4 regions of the Actinomadura sediminis genome follow, and region 1 is predicted to be linked to each of the others. Evidence: riboswitches for the same ligand, from Rfam matches in the RefSeq annotation. Region 1 holds a riboswitch; each other region holds the start of a gene.

Region 1 (4,169 bases):
GCGCATCTCGACGTGGGTGTGCGCGGCCGAGCTGGACGACACCCCGCGCCACGACTCGTCCGCGATGATCTCACCGCGGCTGATCGTGTCGCCCACGCTCACCCCGGACCGCGGCGCCGTGTGCAGGTAGATGATCGACTTGTTCAGCGAGGCGTTGTAGACGGAGATCGTGGAGAGCCCGCCGCTGCCGGTGGCCCCGCGCGCGACGTAGATGACCTTGCCGCTGACGAGGGCGTGGACGTCCGAGCCGACGCCGCGGGCGAAGTCGATGCCCTCGTGCCGTCCGGGCGTGGACTCGTAGCCGTCGAACGCGGCGGTGAGCCGCCCGCCGCTCGCCTTGTACAGCGCGTACGACATGTTGGTCCGCGACGACGGCGAGAACTGGTGGGAGGCGTTCTGGTTCTTCAGGGTGGCGTTCAGGTTGCCCTTGGCGCCCGCTTTGAAGTCCTGGTACGCGCCGCCGTAGTTGCTGTTGTAGTGCACGCGGACGGTTTTGCCGCTGCGGTTCCACACGGAGGCGGCGTTGTTCTTGATGCACTGGCCCTTGCCGTTGCCCGCGCCCTTGAACTCGTAGCAGGAGGGCTGTTCGGTGCCGTAGTTGGCGATGGACCCGGTGAAGTCCGAGACGGAGCCCTGGTTGTTGCTGTTGTAGTAGTAGCAGAACTCGCCGCTCTCGCAGACGCCGTTGCGGCTCGCGGCCGAGGCGGGCGCGGCGAGGACGGACGCCGCGCTCCCGAGCGCGATCGCGGCGGTGGACACGGTGAGGATCCGGGTGAACGTGCTCATGCTGGTCTCCCTCTGTTCGCGGAATCTGGCTGTCGGGCGGGTTCGGCGGGCGGGGCCGGCGGGCGGGGGTCAGCGGCGGCGGTACTCCTCCCAGGTGCGGATGGTCACCTTCGGGCCGTCGTCCGGGCCGCGGCCGGCGAGCCCGTTCAGGCCGAGGTAGTAGTCGCCGACCTGGTGCTGGGCGCGGGTGGACAGGTCGGTGTCGTTGATGGCGACGGCGTGGACGTGCCACGGCCAGTCGCCCTGCGCGGGGCTGCGCACCCAGGCCGCGAAGCCGACCCGGCGCAGCTCGCGGGCGGCCGCGGTGCGTTCGGCGGCGTCCATCCCCGCGACCGAGATGTCGACGGCGCCGCCGCCGTCGTGCGTCCCCGCGGACGTCGGGTCGCCGCCGGGGTTGTACGACCCCTGGTCGAGGACGAACGCGCGGCCGAGCCGCCGCTCCGCCTCGAGCAGCATGCTCCGCGTGCGGGTGTTGACGACGACGCCGCGCATCGGCACCCGGTCGCCCGGCGCGATCACGCGGGTGACCCGGAAGCGTCCGGCGCCGAGTTCGGTGAGCGACGTCCTGCCCGGCAGCCCGTTCGCGTCGAGGCCGGTGTAGCCGAGCGACTTCTGGAACTTCGCGTACGCGGCGATCGTCGAGGTCCCGAAGTACCCGTCGACCCATTTGGCGTCGAGCAGGCGCCGGTCGCGCAGCGCCCGCTCGACGAGCAGCACGCTCGCCTCGGCGCCGGGGGTCAGCGTGTCGTCGGCCCTGCGCGGGTCGATCTGGGCGGCCTTGACGGTCGCCTCCATGTTCACGCTCGGGAGCGCGGCGGCCGCCCGCGCGGGCGGCGCCCCCGCCGTCGCGACCGGGAGGGCGAGCAGGCCCGCCACGGCGAGGGCGGCGTACGACAGCGGCTTCGAGGCGGGCTTGAAGGGCAGCTTCATCGTTTCCCCTGGATGCGGGAGCTTGGGGCGAAGGCCATGGCGAGTGCATGGCGGAGTCCACCGTCACCCGCCGTCCACGGATCCACAAGAAGATCGTTGTTGTCAGCTTGTCCGCCGCGCTTCTCCGTACAGGCGAACACGTCGTCTGACAGGCGCCGACGCCACCGCCTGACGCCACCGCGCGCCGTGGCGGCGATCGCGGGCGGGACGGCGGGCCCGGGACGGCGGGGAAGATCGGGAAGAACATCCCGAGGGCGGGTGTTGGTACGTACTTGAAGGTGCTTGACCAGGGAAGAGATCGATTTTGGTCTGGTTTGCTTCCCTTGACATGGTTGGTACCTTCAATCTGAACTTCGCAGCAGTACGAGTGCTGCGGTCGGCCGTGCCAGGGATACGGCCGTCGTCGCGGAGCGGATCCCGCACGCGACGCGCGCCAGGAACGCGCGCCCTTTCGAGAGCAGTCGCTCACCGAATCCGACAATCCAGCGCCGCACGCGCGGCGTGCAGGCCGAGTCCGCATGGGCCCACGAGGGCCGAGCGGAGCCGGGGACCCGAGCAACAGGGGTGAATCGGCGCGCCCAGAGCGCGCCGTAGGGCTCTTCCATGCCCGAATCCGTCAGCTAACCCGGTAGGCGCCATGGGAGACAAGGAGATTCCCTGCATGACCGGTCGTTTTGATCGTATTACCGAGTCCGTCAAGCGCCTCGACGTCCGGGCCGCCGCCAAGCGGCTGGCCCCCGAGGACCGGGCCGTCGGCGTCGCCCTCGGCGCGGTGCTGGCCGGCACCGCCGGGCTGGCGGCCTTCCACCCGCTCGGCGGGGCCGACGCGGCCACCGACGCGCAGGGCTCGGCCGACGGCGCCGTCGCGATGGCGCAGCACCCCGCGAAGGCGGAGAAGTCCGAGGCGTCCGGCGCGATGACGACCGCCGAGGCCAAGGCCGCGGGCTGGAAGGTCGCGCCGCGCGCCGTCGAGGCGTCCGAGGTGATCGACCTGGCCAAGGAGCAGGTCGGCATCGAGGAAGAGGGCCCGGGCGACATGACCAAGTTCCACGACTGGTACGTGTCGACGCCGCACGCCGAGGCGACCGCGGCCCGCGACGGCGGCTTCTCCGTCGCCGCCTACAAGGGCGCCCAGTGGTGCGACATGTTCGTGTCCTGGCTGGGCTCGCAGACCGGCGTCAAGAACATGGGCTGGGACGCCTACACCGTCCAGCACGCGAGCTGGTTCAAGGACCAGGGCGCGTGGGGCCACAAGCCCAAGCCCGGTGCGGTCGTGTTCTACGACTGGAGCGCCGGCTCGGGCGGTGACATCGGCGACATCGACCACGTCGGCATCGTCGAGAAGGACAACGGCGACGGCACCATCAGCACCATCGAGGGCAACGTCGACAACTCCGTCCAGGAGAAGACCCGCGACAAGGGCCAGGTCGTCGGCTACGGCTACCCCGACTACGCCTGATCCCCGACCGCGCGACCGAAGGCGTCCGGCACCCGCCGGACGCCTTCGGCGTCTCCGCCCGGGGGAGAGACGCGGCGCACGGGCCCGGTTCGCGCCCGCCCCACGCGATCAAGGGGTCGTCGCGCCGCGGGTACGCTGGCGGGCATGCCGACCCTGCACGAGGAGGTCCTCGCCAAGCTCGGGCCGCTGATCATCTCCGGGGCCCTCGCGCCGGGGTCGAAGGTCAACCTGGAGTGGGTGCAGCAGGAGTTCGGCGTGTCCCGGACGGTCGCCCGCGAGGCGGTGCAGGTGCTCGCGTCGATGCGGCTGGTGGCGAGCCGCCGGCGGACCGGCGTCACGGTCCTGCCGGAGGACGAGTGGGACTCCTTCGACCGCGCCGTGATCAGGTGGCGGCTCGGCGGGCCGGAACGGGACGCGCACCTGCACCAGCTCTCGCAGCTGCGCACGGCGATCGAACCGCCCGCCGCCGCGCTCGCCGCCCGGCACGCGGACGCCCGGCAGCGGGACCGGATCGTCGAGCTCGGGGCGGCGATGGAGGCGGCGGGCGCGGCCGGTGACCTGGGGACGTTCCTCGATCACGACATCGCGTACCACCGGCTGCTGCTCGAGGCGTCGGGGAACGCGATGTTCGCCGGGCTCGCCCACGTCGTGGAGGAGGTGCTGCGCGGGCGCACGCTGCACCGGCTGATGCCGTCCCGGCCGAAGCCCGAGGCCCGCCGGCTCCATCTCGTGGTGGCCGAGGCCGTCGCCGGACGCGAGGCCGAGGTCGCGCGGGCCGCGATGACGGCGATCTGCGTCGAGGTCGCCGACGAGATGGGCCGGCTGGGCGGGACGGGCGCCTGACCGGGCGGGGTCAGACGACCATCCACAGCAGGCCGGCGATCGCGAACACCGACAGCCCGAGCGTCGTCTCCAGGACGGTCCAGGTCTTCAGCGTGGTCTTCTCGTCCATCCCGAACAGGCGGCTCACCAGCCAGAAGCCCGAGTCGTTCAC
Region 2 (4,169 bases), on a different contig from region 1:
TCGCGGGTCCGGCGGGTGTGCTCCGGCGGGACGAGGTACGGGTGGACCCCGCGGCTCCGTTCCGCGGCGGTCCGCTGCATCTTCGGGCCGAGCGCGGCCAGCACGCGGCTCGCCGCGGGCACCGGCGGCTCCGCCCGGTCGAGCCCGTCGAGGAACGCGGCCATCGCGGCCAGCGGCCTGCGGTACCGGCCCGCCTCCGCGGCGTCCACCAGCGGGGCGTGGCTCACCCCGATGCCCATCAGGAAACGGTCACCGTGCGCGGCGGTCAGCGACGCGTGCGCGGCGGCGGCGTCCGCGGGCTCGTGCATCCACAGGTTCAGGATGCCGGTCGCGACGACCGTCCGGCGGGTCGCCGCGAGGAGCTCGCCGACCGCGTCGAAGAGCGGCCCGCCGATGTCGGGGATCCACAGCGCGGTGTACCCCAGCTCCTCGAGTTCCGCGGCCGCCTCGGCGGCCTCCGCGCGGTCGCCGTACCGCAGCTGCTGGCTCCACACACCGACGCCGGAGATCTCCACAGCACCCATTCCCTTCGGACGGACCGGTGAAGATCAAACTACCCGCCGGCACGGTGCGCCCGCCCCCCGCGTTCGGGTTCGCCCGTGCACGGGCGCGATGCGGAGGACGTCCGGTCAGGCCAGCCAGCGGCCGTCGCGCATCAGCTCGCGGCCGCGCAGCTCGTTCTCCTCGCGCCACGCCTGGACGCGCCGCGGGGTGATGCGGAACCAGCGGTACGGCGACTCCTGCGCGCGCGGGTCGAAGCCGGTGGCCGCGGCGAACCGGTCGGCCCGTTCCTTCGGCAGCGCGCCGAGCTCCAGGACCTCGACCTCGCCGTCGATCATCGTCACGTCGCGGGTGGGCCCGAGCGCGAGCCGGACGGTGCCCGAGGCGGCCAGGTTCCGGCCCGTGCGGCTGTCCGCCGGGGTGGCGACCAGGAGCCGCTCCCCGTCCCAGTCGAACGACAGCGGGACCAGGTAGGGGGCGCCGTCCGGCGAGGCGGTGGCCACCCAGACGTCGACGTCGTGGGCGAGCCGGTGCTCGGTGTCGCGGCGGCGCCGGGCGCGGGAGCGGAAGTCGACGGTGGACGGGCCGGTCATGGTCACTCCTGTGGTCGGGGAACCTGTCGTTCTCGGTGCCCCCAGCTTCTCCCGGCGGGAGTACGGGACGCCTCCGTGCCGGCCACGGAAAGCACCACGGACGGCGGGTCGGTGGCGGGCGCCGCGACTTCCGCGTCGGCGGCGGCGCGCGGGCGCGACGTCGTGGCCGAGGGCCCGGCCGTTTCGCGCGCGGCCGGGCCCTCGGGGAGGCTCAGTCGTCCTGGTCGCCGCCGTACTCCCAGTGCCACGGCTCGTACGGGTTGCTGTAGGCCCAGTCCGGGTGGAACCAGCCGTACTCCCCGGCGTTGTCCTCCAGCCACTCGAACTGCGGCGTGCCCTCTTCCTCGACGCCGCCGCACAGGTCGGCGGCGATGCCGAGCCCGTGCTTGCTGTTGCCCGGCGCCGCGGCCATGCCCGCGGGCATGCTCTCGTACAGCTCCGCCTGCCGCTCGTAGCTGCGGTAGGAGCTGCGGACGCACATCTCCTCGCCGAAACGCTCGTGGTAGGCGGCGTTCAGCTCGTAGAACGCCGCGGCGGCGTCGGCCCGGAGCGACTCGTCCTCCTGCGGAAGCGGGCACAGCTCCTCGTCCGGGATGCGGCCGTTCGCGTAGTCGAGTTCGGCGGCCTTCTCCGGCTTGCAGTCGGCCGGGAGCTTCGGGGGTCCGCTCTCGCGGCTCTCGCGGTCCTCGCGGTCCTCGGGGGCCGCCGACGGCGCCGCGTGGTTCGCCGAGAGGGCGGCGGCCCTCGATCCGCCGGGGTCGCCTCCGCCGTCCGCCGACGCCAGCGCGAGGGAGCCGGCGAAGACGCCCGCGAGGGCCATGCCGGCCAGCGGGGCGGAGAACCTGGATGTGATGACGTGCCGACCTATCACGGCTGCTCCTTCCATGCCGCCTACCGGGTTAGCTGACGGATTCGGGCATGGAAGACGCCCTACGACGCCTCTTGGCGAGGCGTCGATTCACCCCTGCGAAGCGACGCGGACCGGCCGGTCCGGGCGTCGATCGCGCTGGTTCCCCGGCTCCGCGCGGTGCGCGGACTCGGCGTCGCCGCCGCCACCCGCACGAACTCGTGCTCGGGGTGGCGCGGACACTGATCGATGGTCTCGGCGCCCCTCCGGGCGCCCAATGTGGGCATGACGGTACCAAAGCCCCAAGAGACCGCAAAGGGGAGGCCAAGTCCGCCCCGGCACGATCAGCGCCGCAGGTAGCCGATGACCAGATCGGCGAGCTCCGGCGGACGGGGCGACGTCACGCAGGGGCGCCGAGCGGCGGGTGCTCGAGCACGCGGGGCCTGTACTCGACAAGCTGGATGCGGCCGTCGAAGGTGCGGTGCTCGATCATCTCGAGGGCCACGTCCGGATAGCCGTCGTAGATGCGTTCCGCGCCCGTGGCCCCGGTGATCACCGGGAACATCACGACCCGGAAGCGGTCGACGAGTCCGGCCCGCAGCAGGGACCGGCACAGGCTCAGGCTGCCGATCGTGCTGAGCAGCCCCGAGCCGCTCGCCTTCATGGCGCGGACGGCCTCGACGGCGTCCTCGCGGACGAGCGTGGAGTTGGCCCACGTCAGCGGCTCTTCGAGCGAGGAGGAGAACACCACCTTGGACGCTCGCGTGAGCTCGTCCACGGACGCCTCCTCTTCGGGCCTGAACTCGTCCTGGCCCTCCGGGACCTCGCCGGCGGCGAAGCCCGACATCAGGCGATAGGTGTTCGCCCCCATCAGGTAGGTGACCTCGGGCTGCTCGCCGAGCCACGCGAGGTACTCCGGACCCTCCAGGCCCCAGAACCCGGGCCATCCCTCGCCCGACGCGTAGCCGTCGAGGGAGGTGATGAAGTCGACGAGAAGTTCCGACATGGCAGGTGTCCTTTCCTAGGGCGTCACGAGGTTGACCGGCCACCAGCCGCGAACTCATCGGCCGCGCCGTGGGGTGGCGAGAACCCCGTCGCCTCCGACTCGGCTCCCGGTAACGCCCGTACTCGCGGGCGAGCAGGTCGGACGGCATCGCGGGCCACCGGCTCGGCGCGCCCGTGCCACGGTCCACGATCAGCACCGGGCCGAGGCCGTCGGCCGCGGTCTCGGCGGGCCGCACGAGGAAGCCGTCCCGGAACTCCTCGACCGGCACCGGGACCGGGCACCCGCCCAGCCGGGCGTCCGGCATTCGGCCGTCCCGCACCCCGGCCATGTCGCGCGCCATCCGGTCCACCGCCGACTTCGCCGTGCCGAACACGACACCGTAGGTGCGGGTGACCCCGGTGCAGGCGGAGATCGCCGTGATGAGACCGGACCCGCGCGGCGCCATGATCCGCGGCCCTGCGCCGGCGCGGCACCCTAAGAAGCGGGGCTTCCCGGGTCCCTCCGGAAAGCCCCGCCCCAGGGGTTCGTCTCACTCCGCCGTGATCGCTCGCTCCGGGCAGTTCCGGACGGCGGCGTGCACCCGCTCCTCGTGCTCGGCGGGGACCTCCGGCACGCGGACCATCGCGTAGCCGTCGTCGTTGAGGTCGAAGACCTCGGGGCACGTGGAGCAGCAGACGCCGTGTCCCGCGCAGCGGTCCTCGTCGATCACGACCTTCATCGGGTCTCGCCCTCCTTCGGGGTGAACTCCAGGTACAGGCTGGTCAGGCCGCGGAGGATGTACGTCGGGACGTACTCGTACCTGCGGTCGTGCGCGGGCCCGTGCCGGCGCTCGGAGACGCGGATGTCGGACGTGCGGTCCAGGATCCGCTCGATGCAGGCGCGGGCCTCGGCGCGGGCGAGCGGCGCGCCGGGGCAGGTGTGGATGCCGCGCCCGAACGCGACGTGGTGGCGCGCGTTGGCGCGGGCCGGGTCGAACGTCGCCGGGTCCTCGAACTTGCGGGGGTCGCGGTTCACTCCCCCGTTCACCACCATGACGGTCGTCCCGGCCGGGATGTCGACGCCGCCGACCGTGGTGGGGACGCGCGACAGCCGGAAGTCGCCCTTGATGGGGCTCTCGTGGCGCAGCGTCTCCTCGACGAAGTTCTGGATCCGCGTGCGGTCCTCGCGCAGCCACGCCTGGACGCCGGGCCGTTCGGCGATCACCTTGAGCGCGGAGCCGAGG
Region 3 (4,169 bases), on a different contig from region 1:
AGGGGCGGCGGTGCGGATTCCCAGGCGAGTCGATGCTGCGTTGGGCTGGCTGGAGAAGCACGGGGCCGCCCTCGCGGCCACCGTTGCTCTCGCCGTCACGGCGGCGTCCGTCATCTGGTGGCCGCCTCTCGCCGGTTTCGTCCTCGGGCTCGCTCTCGGCGGCCTCGGTGTCCATCTGCGCATGACGAACCGGCTGGCCAAGGCCAAGAGGGAGATCGACAACCTGCTGCGGGAGAACGGTGCCCTCCGCCATCGCAACACCGTCCTGAGCAGTGGAGTCGTCGCTCAGGCAACGCAGGTGACGTACAAGTTCCGGCCCATCGTCGACGAAGTGGACACCGCTGACGGGCCGCACGGCACTCTCCCGTTGCCGGAAGCGGGCGACGAACCGGCGGGTCCTGAGACGTCGGAACCGCGGACCGAACCGAAATGACGATCACCTGCGGCGCCGCGACGTGAGGGCGCTGCGAGGCCGAAGCCGCGAGGACGAGGCGGGCGGCCGAGGGAGCGCACACCAATGCCGAAGCGGAGCCGACGGCGCCGGTCCATTGGCCGTCCCCGCAGGCCTGCTCTCGGACGAGAGGCGGATTTGGGGACGGCCGATGGCGACCTCTCCAGGTGGTCGTGGTGTCGCCGGGCCGGCGGGCACCTGAATCAGACGTGGTCGTTCACAGCATGGGGAATCAGCTTCCGTAGCCACACGTCGCGGCTGGGCCAGGGTTCGCGGCTGAAGACGGCCAGGTAAGGGGCGGTGATGGCGCGGGCGCTCATCTCGAGCCAGGTCAGCAGGACCGCGGGGGTGGTGGTGAGCATTTCCTGTTGCCAGCCACGGACGACGTCCGGCGTCGGTCGGGGTGAGACGAGGGCGCGGTGGGTCTCCGAGACGGCCTGTTGTCGTAGGCGTGCCGGTGGCGCGGCGAGGCACGTGCGGAGGGCGGAGGTCGGTGCGGACAGAGCGGCCATCGACCACGCCGGTCGAGCCGCCGTCGCGAGGGCTCTCCTCGTGGCCGGACATACGACGGAAAACACCTCCCGCGCGTTCTTCGCCGGTGTCACGCAGGCGCGTCGCGCAACTCCTCGGTGACCGGCCCCAGCGATGAGGCTCGACCGCAGCCAGGTGCTGCTCTCGTTCCTGGACCTGTACGGGGTGATCGTTCTCGTGATGTGCACGGCACCGCTCATCTCGAGTGTGAGCTCCTGACTGCGGGGCGGCGCTCAACCGGGGGCGCATGACGGCTGGTGGGCCGGCCGTCCCGCTTCAGCGAAGGCGGCTTGGTGACACGATGGACGCGACGTCGTCGCGGAGACTCGGGAGGGTCGGGGCGAACTTGTCGCCGCAGCAGTCGGTGTCGTTGAACTTCTTGTGCGGCACGATGGCGTCGTGCGGATCCAGGTCGTATTGCTCGCACAACCAGGCGCAGAGTTGCACCAGGGAATCGCGCAGGCGACGCGGTGGCAGGACGTCGTTGTAGGTGCCCTCGCACTCGATGCCCACCGTGAACTCGTTGGCTCCCGCCACGTGCGTGCCCATCACCATCTCGCCACGTTCGGCCGCGGCGAGGCTGCCCGTTCGTCCCTCCATGATGTGACCGCCGCGGCTGATGGTGAACTGCTGACCGGTGTCGCCCCACCCCCGGTCCTTGTGCGCGTTCTGGATGGCGCGGGCGAGGTAGCGGGCCCGCGCGATCGAGTCGTCGTCGACGTTGTCGGTCGAGGTGTGATGGACGACCACGTACTTGGGCGGACGCGACAGCACGGTCGCCTCCCGGTCGGGGTCGTCCGCTCCCCACTGGGCGGTGGGATGGACGAACGGCACGGTGGCCGAGGCTCTACGCGCGTTACCGGGGGCGCGCGACCGGCTTTGCTCGGACACCGCCTCGCCGGTTCCGGTGGCCGCTCGCCCGGCCGGTGAGCGTGTGAGCTCCTGGACGCCGACCGCGGCTCCGGCCGCGAGGAGGCCGCCCAGGAGAAAGGTGCGCCGGGGGGCGACACCGCTCATCGGGCCGCGGGGGGAACGATGTTTGCCGTCGTAAGTCATCGGGGTGTTCCTTCGAAGAAGTCATCCCGTGGCGCCGCCGATAAAAGAAAAACGGCAGGCCGATGAACAGGCGCGGGTCATCGCCTGTGAAGAGATGAGGGGTCGGGGAAGGGGGCACTAATCCCACGGCTCTGGCTTACGCCGAGCGTAGGCAAAGGGGGCGGGGCGACCGTGCAGAAGTGAGCTTGCGCGGGCATGCCTCACGAAGTGTGCGAAGCGTTCAATGGCGATCGCGCGTCAGCGGACGTCGCCGCATGCTCGGCCGTCGTGTGTCGCTATCGGTCTCGGCCCGGCGGAGGCGGTGAGGGGCGCGCGCTCGTCCGATGCTCGGGGGCGCGATCGAACCTGGCCAGGGGAGTGTCCTGCTCGTACAACGTTTCTCCTCTCCTTGACTGCCTACCGGGTTAGCTGACGGGTTCGGGCCAGGAGCAGGCCCTACCGCGACGGGCATCGCGGATTCACCCCAATAATGTGGGTCCCCGGCTTCCAGACGTCGGACGTCTTGGAATTAGGCGTTCGGCCGGTCGTCTTTCGATGGACGCCGGCCGAGTACTAAGGAAGATAGGACATGGAGCGCCGGGATTCCAACTCGGTCAGGGTAAAATTCAATGTTGATCTACCGGGGTGGCGGCGCGCAGCCGTCTTCACCGGCTCGACGCCGGTGCCCCGACCCGACGTTGCGTCAGGCCGGGGCACCGACGGCCATGGGGCCCGGTCTTGGTGATCCGTCGGCACCAGGGCTCATGCGTCGGAGGACGGCTGGTTGCCGGCGACCAGGTTGAAGGACCCGGTCAGCATGTTGAGGGCGACCAGGCCGACGATCTCGCTGATGACCCGGTCGTTCCAGCCGTGCTCGCGCAGAGCGGTCACGTCGTCGGAGGTGAGCGAGGACGGCTCGGTCAGGACCCGCAGGGCGAAGTCGACCAGTGCGGCCTCGCGGGCGTCGGCCGCGGTGCCCTGCCGGGCGAGGGCGATGTCGGTCTCGGTGAGCCCCGCGGCCCGGCCCGCCTCGATGTGCGCCGCCATGCAGGTGCCGCAGCCGATCCACTCCTGGAGGGCCAGCGAGATCTTCTCGCTCAGCGGGCGGGAGATCTTGGTTCTTTTCATGGCGCGGGAGAGGTCGAGGTAGCCCTGCAGGAGGGCGGGGGAGTGGGCCATGGTGCCGACCATGTCCCCGGCCGAGCCGTGCCGGGCGATGATGCCGGCGAGGAGTTCGCGGGACTTGGCGGGCGCCTCGTCGGGGGTGAGCGGCGGCAGGTTGCGCACGATCGTCTCCGTTCGCGGGGGATGGGGGGCCGCTGGACGCGGCCCCCTCGGGTGGTTGGGTCAGTGGCCCTTGGCCTTCTCGCGTGGTGCCGCGGGCGCCGGCTCCGGCGACGGGCGGGGCGTCCGCAGGGTGGCGGCGGCCAGTCCGGCTCCGGCGAGCGCGATCAGGCCCGCGCCGATGAAGGCGGCCGAGAAGCCGTCGGTGAGCGCGGGCGCGTTCCCCGGTTCGTCCGTGCCGAAGGCGGCGGCGATGGCGGTCATCGCCGCCAGCCCCAGCGCCGACCCGACCTGGTAGCTCGTGTTCACGATCCCGGACGCGAGCCCGCCCTCCTCGGGCGCGGCCGCCGACATCGCGGTGCCCAGTGTGGGGATGAAGGCCAGCGACATGCCGAGCGCCGCGACGAGCGAGGCCGGCAGCACGTCCGTCCAGTACGAGCCGTCCGGACGGACGAGCGACAGCCACCCCATGCCCGCGGCCAGCACCAGCAGCCCGGCGACGGTGATCGCCTTCGGGCCGAAGCGGCCGATGGCGCGCGGGGCCAGCACGATCATCCCGATCATGATCAGCGCGGTCATCGGGACGAGCGCCGCGCCCGACGGGAACGCGCTGTACCCGAGCACCTGCTGCAGGTAGAGGTTCAGGAAGAACCACATCGGGATCCACGCGCCGCCGAGGAGCAGTTGCGCGAGGTTGGCCGCGCCCAGGTTCGGCGCGCGGAAGATCGACAGCGGCATCAGCGGGGCGCGGCGGGACGCCTGCACGGCGAGGAACACCGCCAGCAGCACCAGCCCGCCGAGGAGGACGCCCCAGGTCGCGAGGGATCCCCAGCCGACCTCGGGGGCGCGGACGATCGCGAAGACGACC
Region 4 (4,169 bases), on a different contig from region 1:
GTGCGGGATCAGCGCGGTGCGCCGGGCCGCCAGGTAGGCCTCGGCGGTGAACAGCAGGTCCTCGTAGTGGAGCCGTTCGACGAACCGCAGCCCCTGCTCGTCCAGGAACTCCCTGCGGTACGCCTTGTTCGTGGACAGCGTGTCGTACAGCAGATCGGGGTTCTCGCTGAGAGAACCGTAGACGGCGCTGCGCTCGTACAGCCACGGATACCAGGGACGGGTGCGGTTCTTCGCGCCCGCCGGCCGGTTCAGGAACACCCTCGTGCACAGGCCCGAGACGAGGTCGGCGCCCGTCTCCTCTCCGGCGGCGACCAGGTTGAGGCACGCGTGCCGGTCCAGCAGGTCGTCGCTGTCGAGGAACATCACGAACCGTCCGTCCGAACGGTCGACCCCGGTGTTGCGGGGACGGCCGCAGCCCCCGGAGTTGACCGGGAGGTGCACGGCCCGGACCCTGCCCGGGTGCGCGGCGGCGAGGCGTTCCGCGACCTCCCCGGTGCGGTCGGTGCTCGCGTCGTCCACGATCACCGTCTCCACGGAGCGCAGCGACTGCGCCAGCGTCGAGGCGACCGCTCGGGGCAGCCGCCGCGCGTCGTTGTAGGCGATCACCACCACACTGACATCCGGGCGCACCCGCATGGGCCTCCCTCCGCTGCTCCGCGTGCCAGGGATTCCTTTCCAGGAACGGCGGAGGGAGGTCCAAGCGCGGCCAAAGCCTGTCAATGGTTCGCATTACCGTCGGAACGCCGAAGGCGCCCGGCGGAGCGCCGGGCGCCTTCGTGATCGGCCGGTGCCGGTCGATCAGGCGTACTCGGGGTAGCCGTAGCCCACGATCTGGCCCTTGTCGCGGACCTTCTCCTCGACGGCGTCGTTGCTGTTGCCCTCGATGGTGCTGACGGTCCCGTCGCCGTTGTCCTTCTCGACGATGCCGACGTGGTCGATGTCGCCGATGGAGCCGTCCGAACCGGCGCCCCAGTCGAAGAACACGATCGCGCCGGGCTTGGCCTCCTGGCCCCAGCGGCCCTGGTCCTTGAACCAGCTCGCGTGCGAGACGGTGTAGGCGTCCCAGCCCATGCCCTTGACGCCGGTCTGCGCACCGAGCCAGGACACGAACATGTCGCACCACGCGGCGCCGTCATAGGCGTCCACCGAGAAGCCGCCGCTGCTGGCGGCCGACTCGGCGCGCGGCGTGGAGGTCCACCACTCGTGGAACTTGGTCATGTTGCCGGGGCCCTCTTCCTCGATGCCGACCTGCTCCTTGGCCAGGTCGATCACCTCGGACGCCTCGACGGCGCGCGGCGGCACCTTCCAGCCCTCGGCGCGGGCCTCGGCCAGGCTCATCGTCGAAGACGACGACTCGGCCTTCTCGGAGGTGTGCGTGACGGCGGCGGCCTTCTCCACCGTCGCGTTCGCGGCCTCGGTGGCCGCGCTCGCCCCGGCCACGGGGTTGAACACCGACAGCCCGACGGCGCCGGCCAGCACCGCGCCGACGGCGACGCCGACGGCCCGGTCCTCGGGGGTCATGCGCTTGATCGCGAGTTCGGGAGCCAGCCGCTTGACGGCGGACTGGGGGTTCAGGCGCTTCACGGACTCGGAAAGACGATCGAAACGACCGGTCATGCAGGGAATCTCCTTGTCTCCCATGACGCCTACCGGGTTAGCTGACGGATTCGGGCATGGAAGAGCCCTACGGCGCGCTCGGGACGCGCCGATTCACCCCTGGAACTTGGGTCCCCGGCTCCGCTGCGGCCCTCGTCGGACCTGTGCGGACTCGGCCTTCACGCCGCGCGTGCGGCGCTGGATTGTCGGATATCTCTGAGCGACTGCTCTTGAGGGGCGCGCGTGCATGGCGCGCGTCGCGTGCGTGGACCGCTCCGCGACCGGCGGCCGCGCCCCTGGCACGGCCGGTACAACGCGTGGATCGCGCTGCGAGATTCGGGTTGAAGGTACCAACCTTCGCAACGAAAGCAAACCAGGCCAAAAGTGATCTTTTCCCTGGTCAAGCGGCCTTCAAGGACTCCTCAACACCCACCCGCGAGACGTTCTTCCCGATCTTTGCCGGCGGTTCCGAAACCCCTATTCCACGGGGCCTGCCGCGCGCCACCGTCCAAGGCTTCCCTAGATCGACGAGACGCCCCCGCCCCGCGGCCCGACGCCGCCCACCGGCCACCCAGAGGGCATTTCGTGTGCCCTAAGTCACAACACCACGTCGCCGCAGGTCGAAGGCGGTGTCCGTCACTCCACCCGGAGCGCGAACAAGGTCGTGTCGTCCGCCGCCCGGTCGTGCTCCATCCGCGCCAGCACCTCGTCCAGCGCCACCTCCGGACGCCCCGACCCCTCCTCGAGGATCTGCGTGAGCCGCGCGATGCGCTCGTCCAGATCCGCGTCCCGGCGCTCCACCAGCCCGTCCGTGTACAGGAAGACCATGTCGCCCCGCACCAGCGGAGTCTTGATCGTCGTGTACTCCCAGCCGGGCATCGCGCCCAGCATCGGGTCCCGGACGACCTCGAGCGGCGCGGCCCGCCCGTCCCGCACGAGGATCGGCGGCGGATGCCCCGCGCACGTCCACTCCATGACGCCCCGGTCCGGATCGAAGTGCCCCACGATCGCGGTGCCCGTCGCGGGCGGGTCCATGGTCCCGACCAGCTCGTTCAGCCAGCCCACCAGCCGGCCCGCCGGCTCCCCGGTGAACGCCAGCCCCAGCAGCCCGTTCCGCGTCCGGGCCATCGCCGCCGCCGCGGGCAGCCCGTGCCCCGCCGCGTCCCCGATCGCGAACAGGCCCCGCCCGTCCGGCAGCCCCCGCGTCGCGAACCAGTCGCCGCCGATCCGCGCCGCGCTCTCCGCCGCCAGGCTCCGCAGCGCGATCCGCACCCCCGGCAGCCGCTCCACCTCCCCCTCGTCCGGCAGGATCGCCCGCCGCAGCGTCACCGCGACCCGCCGCTCCTGCGCCGTCCGCGCCTGCTGCTTCAGCATCTGCCGCCGCGTGTCGGCCAGCGCCCGCTCCACACCCCGCCGCCGCGTGATGTCCTGCGACACGATGTTCACCGACACCGGCAGGCCCGCGTCGTCCAGGACCGGCTCGGCGAAAAGCCACAGATGCCGCGGCCGCCCGTCCGCCCCGATCACCCGGTGCTCGGCCTCCACCGGCTCCCGCCGCAGGAACAGCGTCTGCAGGGCCTCCTCCACGAGCGGCATGTCGTCGTCGGCCACCACCTTCGGCAGGTCGTGCGGCATCGGCGGGACCTCGTCCGGCGACAGCCCGTAGTTCGCGAGCATCTGCGGCGTCCACTCCGCCGCGCCCGTCACCAGGTCCCACTCCCCGAACCCCAGCTGGGCCAGGCGCTCGACCCGCTCCAGCCTCCGCGCGAGCCGGTCCTCCCGGCTGTGGTACCGCCACACGACGCACACCCCGGTCGGCACCTGCACGCACCGGACGCTCATCCGCGACGTCCGCGAAAGCCCGCTCTGCGCCGTCGTGTACATGATCGACCCGCGCTCCAGCGTCCCCGCGCCCCCGAGAACCCCCACGTACTCCTCGAACAGCCCGGTCAGCGCCGTCCCCGGGTCCGTCTGCAGCAGCCGCCGTCCCGTCAGCTCCTCGGCGCCCCGGCCGAACAGGTCCTTCGCCTGCCCGTTCAGGGCCGCGTACAGGAAGTCCGCGACGTCCCCCTCGGGCCCTCGAACCGGCACCAGATGCGCCGCCGAGTCCAGCGCGCCGTCCAGCACCCCCCGCGCCACGGGATCGTCCGGCAACCCGGCCAGGATCTCCCGATCGTTCCCGGTGTCCTCCGCCGTGACCCGCCGCAGCACGTCCTCGGCCTCCGACAGGACCTCCCGCCGCGTCGTCGCCACCTCCGCCCGCGGCGCCCGCCGCGCCGCCGCGACGGCCTCCGCCGACCCGGCCCCGACGTCCTTGACGACCAGCGCCGCCGCCTCGGCGAGCTCCATGTCCAGGTCGCGCGCGAGCCAGATCAGATGCTGCAGCGCCTCCCCGGGCGGCACCCCCAGCCGACGCGCGAGCACGACCCGCGCCTCGGCCAGGATCGCGCGGTCATGCGCGGCCCCCCGCAGGTCCTCCAGGTCGGGCACCGCCGCGTGCACTCCCGGCGCTCGCGGCCCCTCCGCTTCGGCCAAGCCACTCCCCCGTTCGGCACTGCATGCCCCGAGAGAAA

What was found. A riboswitch is a leader RNA that binds a small molecule or an ion and turns the genes downstream of it on or off. The one in region 1 is predicted to bind cyclic di-AMP.
Region 2: it holds a riboswitch for cyclic di-AMP, as region 1 does, so the genes downstream of both, ACFQ11_RS23040 (M15 family metallopeptidase) here and ACFQ11_RS14310 (CHAP domain-containing protein) in region 1, are expected to answer to the same signal.
Region 3: it holds a riboswitch for cyclic di-AMP, as region 1 does, so the genes downstream of both, ACFQ11_RS24230 (peptidoglycan recognition protein family protein) here and ACFQ11_RS14310 (CHAP domain-containing protein) in region 1, are expected to answer to the same signal.
Region 4: it holds a riboswitch for cyclic di-AMP, as region 1 does, so the genes downstream of both, ACFQ11_RS22875 (CHAP domain-containing protein) here and ACFQ11_RS14310 (CHAP domain-containing protein) in region 1, are expected to answer to the same signal.

What each region holds. Positions count from the first base shown of each region.
Region 1 covers NZ_JBHTJA010000022.1:55,809-59,977, reverse strand. Annotated here, with positions in the region: gene ACFQ11_RS14320 (peptidase inhibitor family I36 protein) at 1-786, opposite strand, end outside; gene ACFQ11_RS14315 (peptidoglycan-binding domain-containing protein) at 856-1,716, opposite strand; cyclic di-AMP (ydaO/yuaA leader) riboswitch at 2,238-2,365, shown strand; gene ACFQ11_RS14310 (CHAP domain-containing protein) at 2,378-3,175, shown strand; gene ACFQ11_RS14305 (FadR/GntR family transcriptional regulator) at 3,320-4,018, shown strand; gene ACFQ11_RS14300 (GntP family permease) at 4,029-4,169, opposite strand, start outside.
Region 2 covers NZ_JBHTJA010000051.1:37,172-41,340, forward strand. Annotated here, with positions in the region: gene ACFQ11_RS23030 (TIGR03620 family F420-dependent LLM class oxidoreductase) at 1-515, opposite strand, end outside; gene ACFQ11_RS23035 (pyridoxamine 5'-phosphate oxidase family protein) at 630-1,094, opposite strand; gene ACFQ11_RS23040 (M15 family metallopeptidase) at 1,306-1,965, opposite strand; cyclic di-AMP (ydaO/yuaA leader) riboswitch at 1,969-2,147, opposite strand; gene ACFQ11_RS23045 (dihydrofolate reductase family protein) at 2,342-2,947, opposite strand; gene ACFQ11_RS23050 (ferredoxin) at 3,477-3,665, opposite strand; gene ACFQ11_RS23055 (cytochrome P450) at 3,662-4,169, opposite strand, start outside.
Region 3 covers NZ_JBHTJA010000057.1:29,411-33,579, reverse strand. Annotated here, with positions in the region: gene ACFQ11_RS24240 (hypothetical protein) at 41-433, shown strand; gene ACFQ11_RS24235 (hypothetical protein) at 655-813, opposite strand; gene ACFQ11_RS24230 (peptidoglycan recognition protein family protein) at 1,259-2,038, opposite strand; cyclic di-AMP (ydaO/yuaA leader) riboswitch at 2,416-2,563, opposite strand; gene ACFQ11_RS24225 (carboxymuconolactone decarboxylase family protein) at 2,780-3,304, opposite strand; gene ACFQ11_RS24220 (MFS transporter) at 3,365-4,169, opposite strand, start outside.
Region 4 covers NZ_JBHTJA010000051.1:2,525-6,693, forward strand. Annotated here, with positions in the region: gene ACFQ11_RS22870 (bifunctional glycosyltransferase/CDP-glycerol:glycerophosphate glycerophosphotransferase) at 1-636, opposite strand, end outside; gene ACFQ11_RS22875 (CHAP domain-containing protein) at 799-1,617, opposite strand; cyclic di-AMP (ydaO/yuaA leader) riboswitch at 1,630-1,784, opposite strand; gene ACFQ11_RS22880 (PP2C family protein-serine/threonine phosphatase) at 2,233-4,131, opposite strand.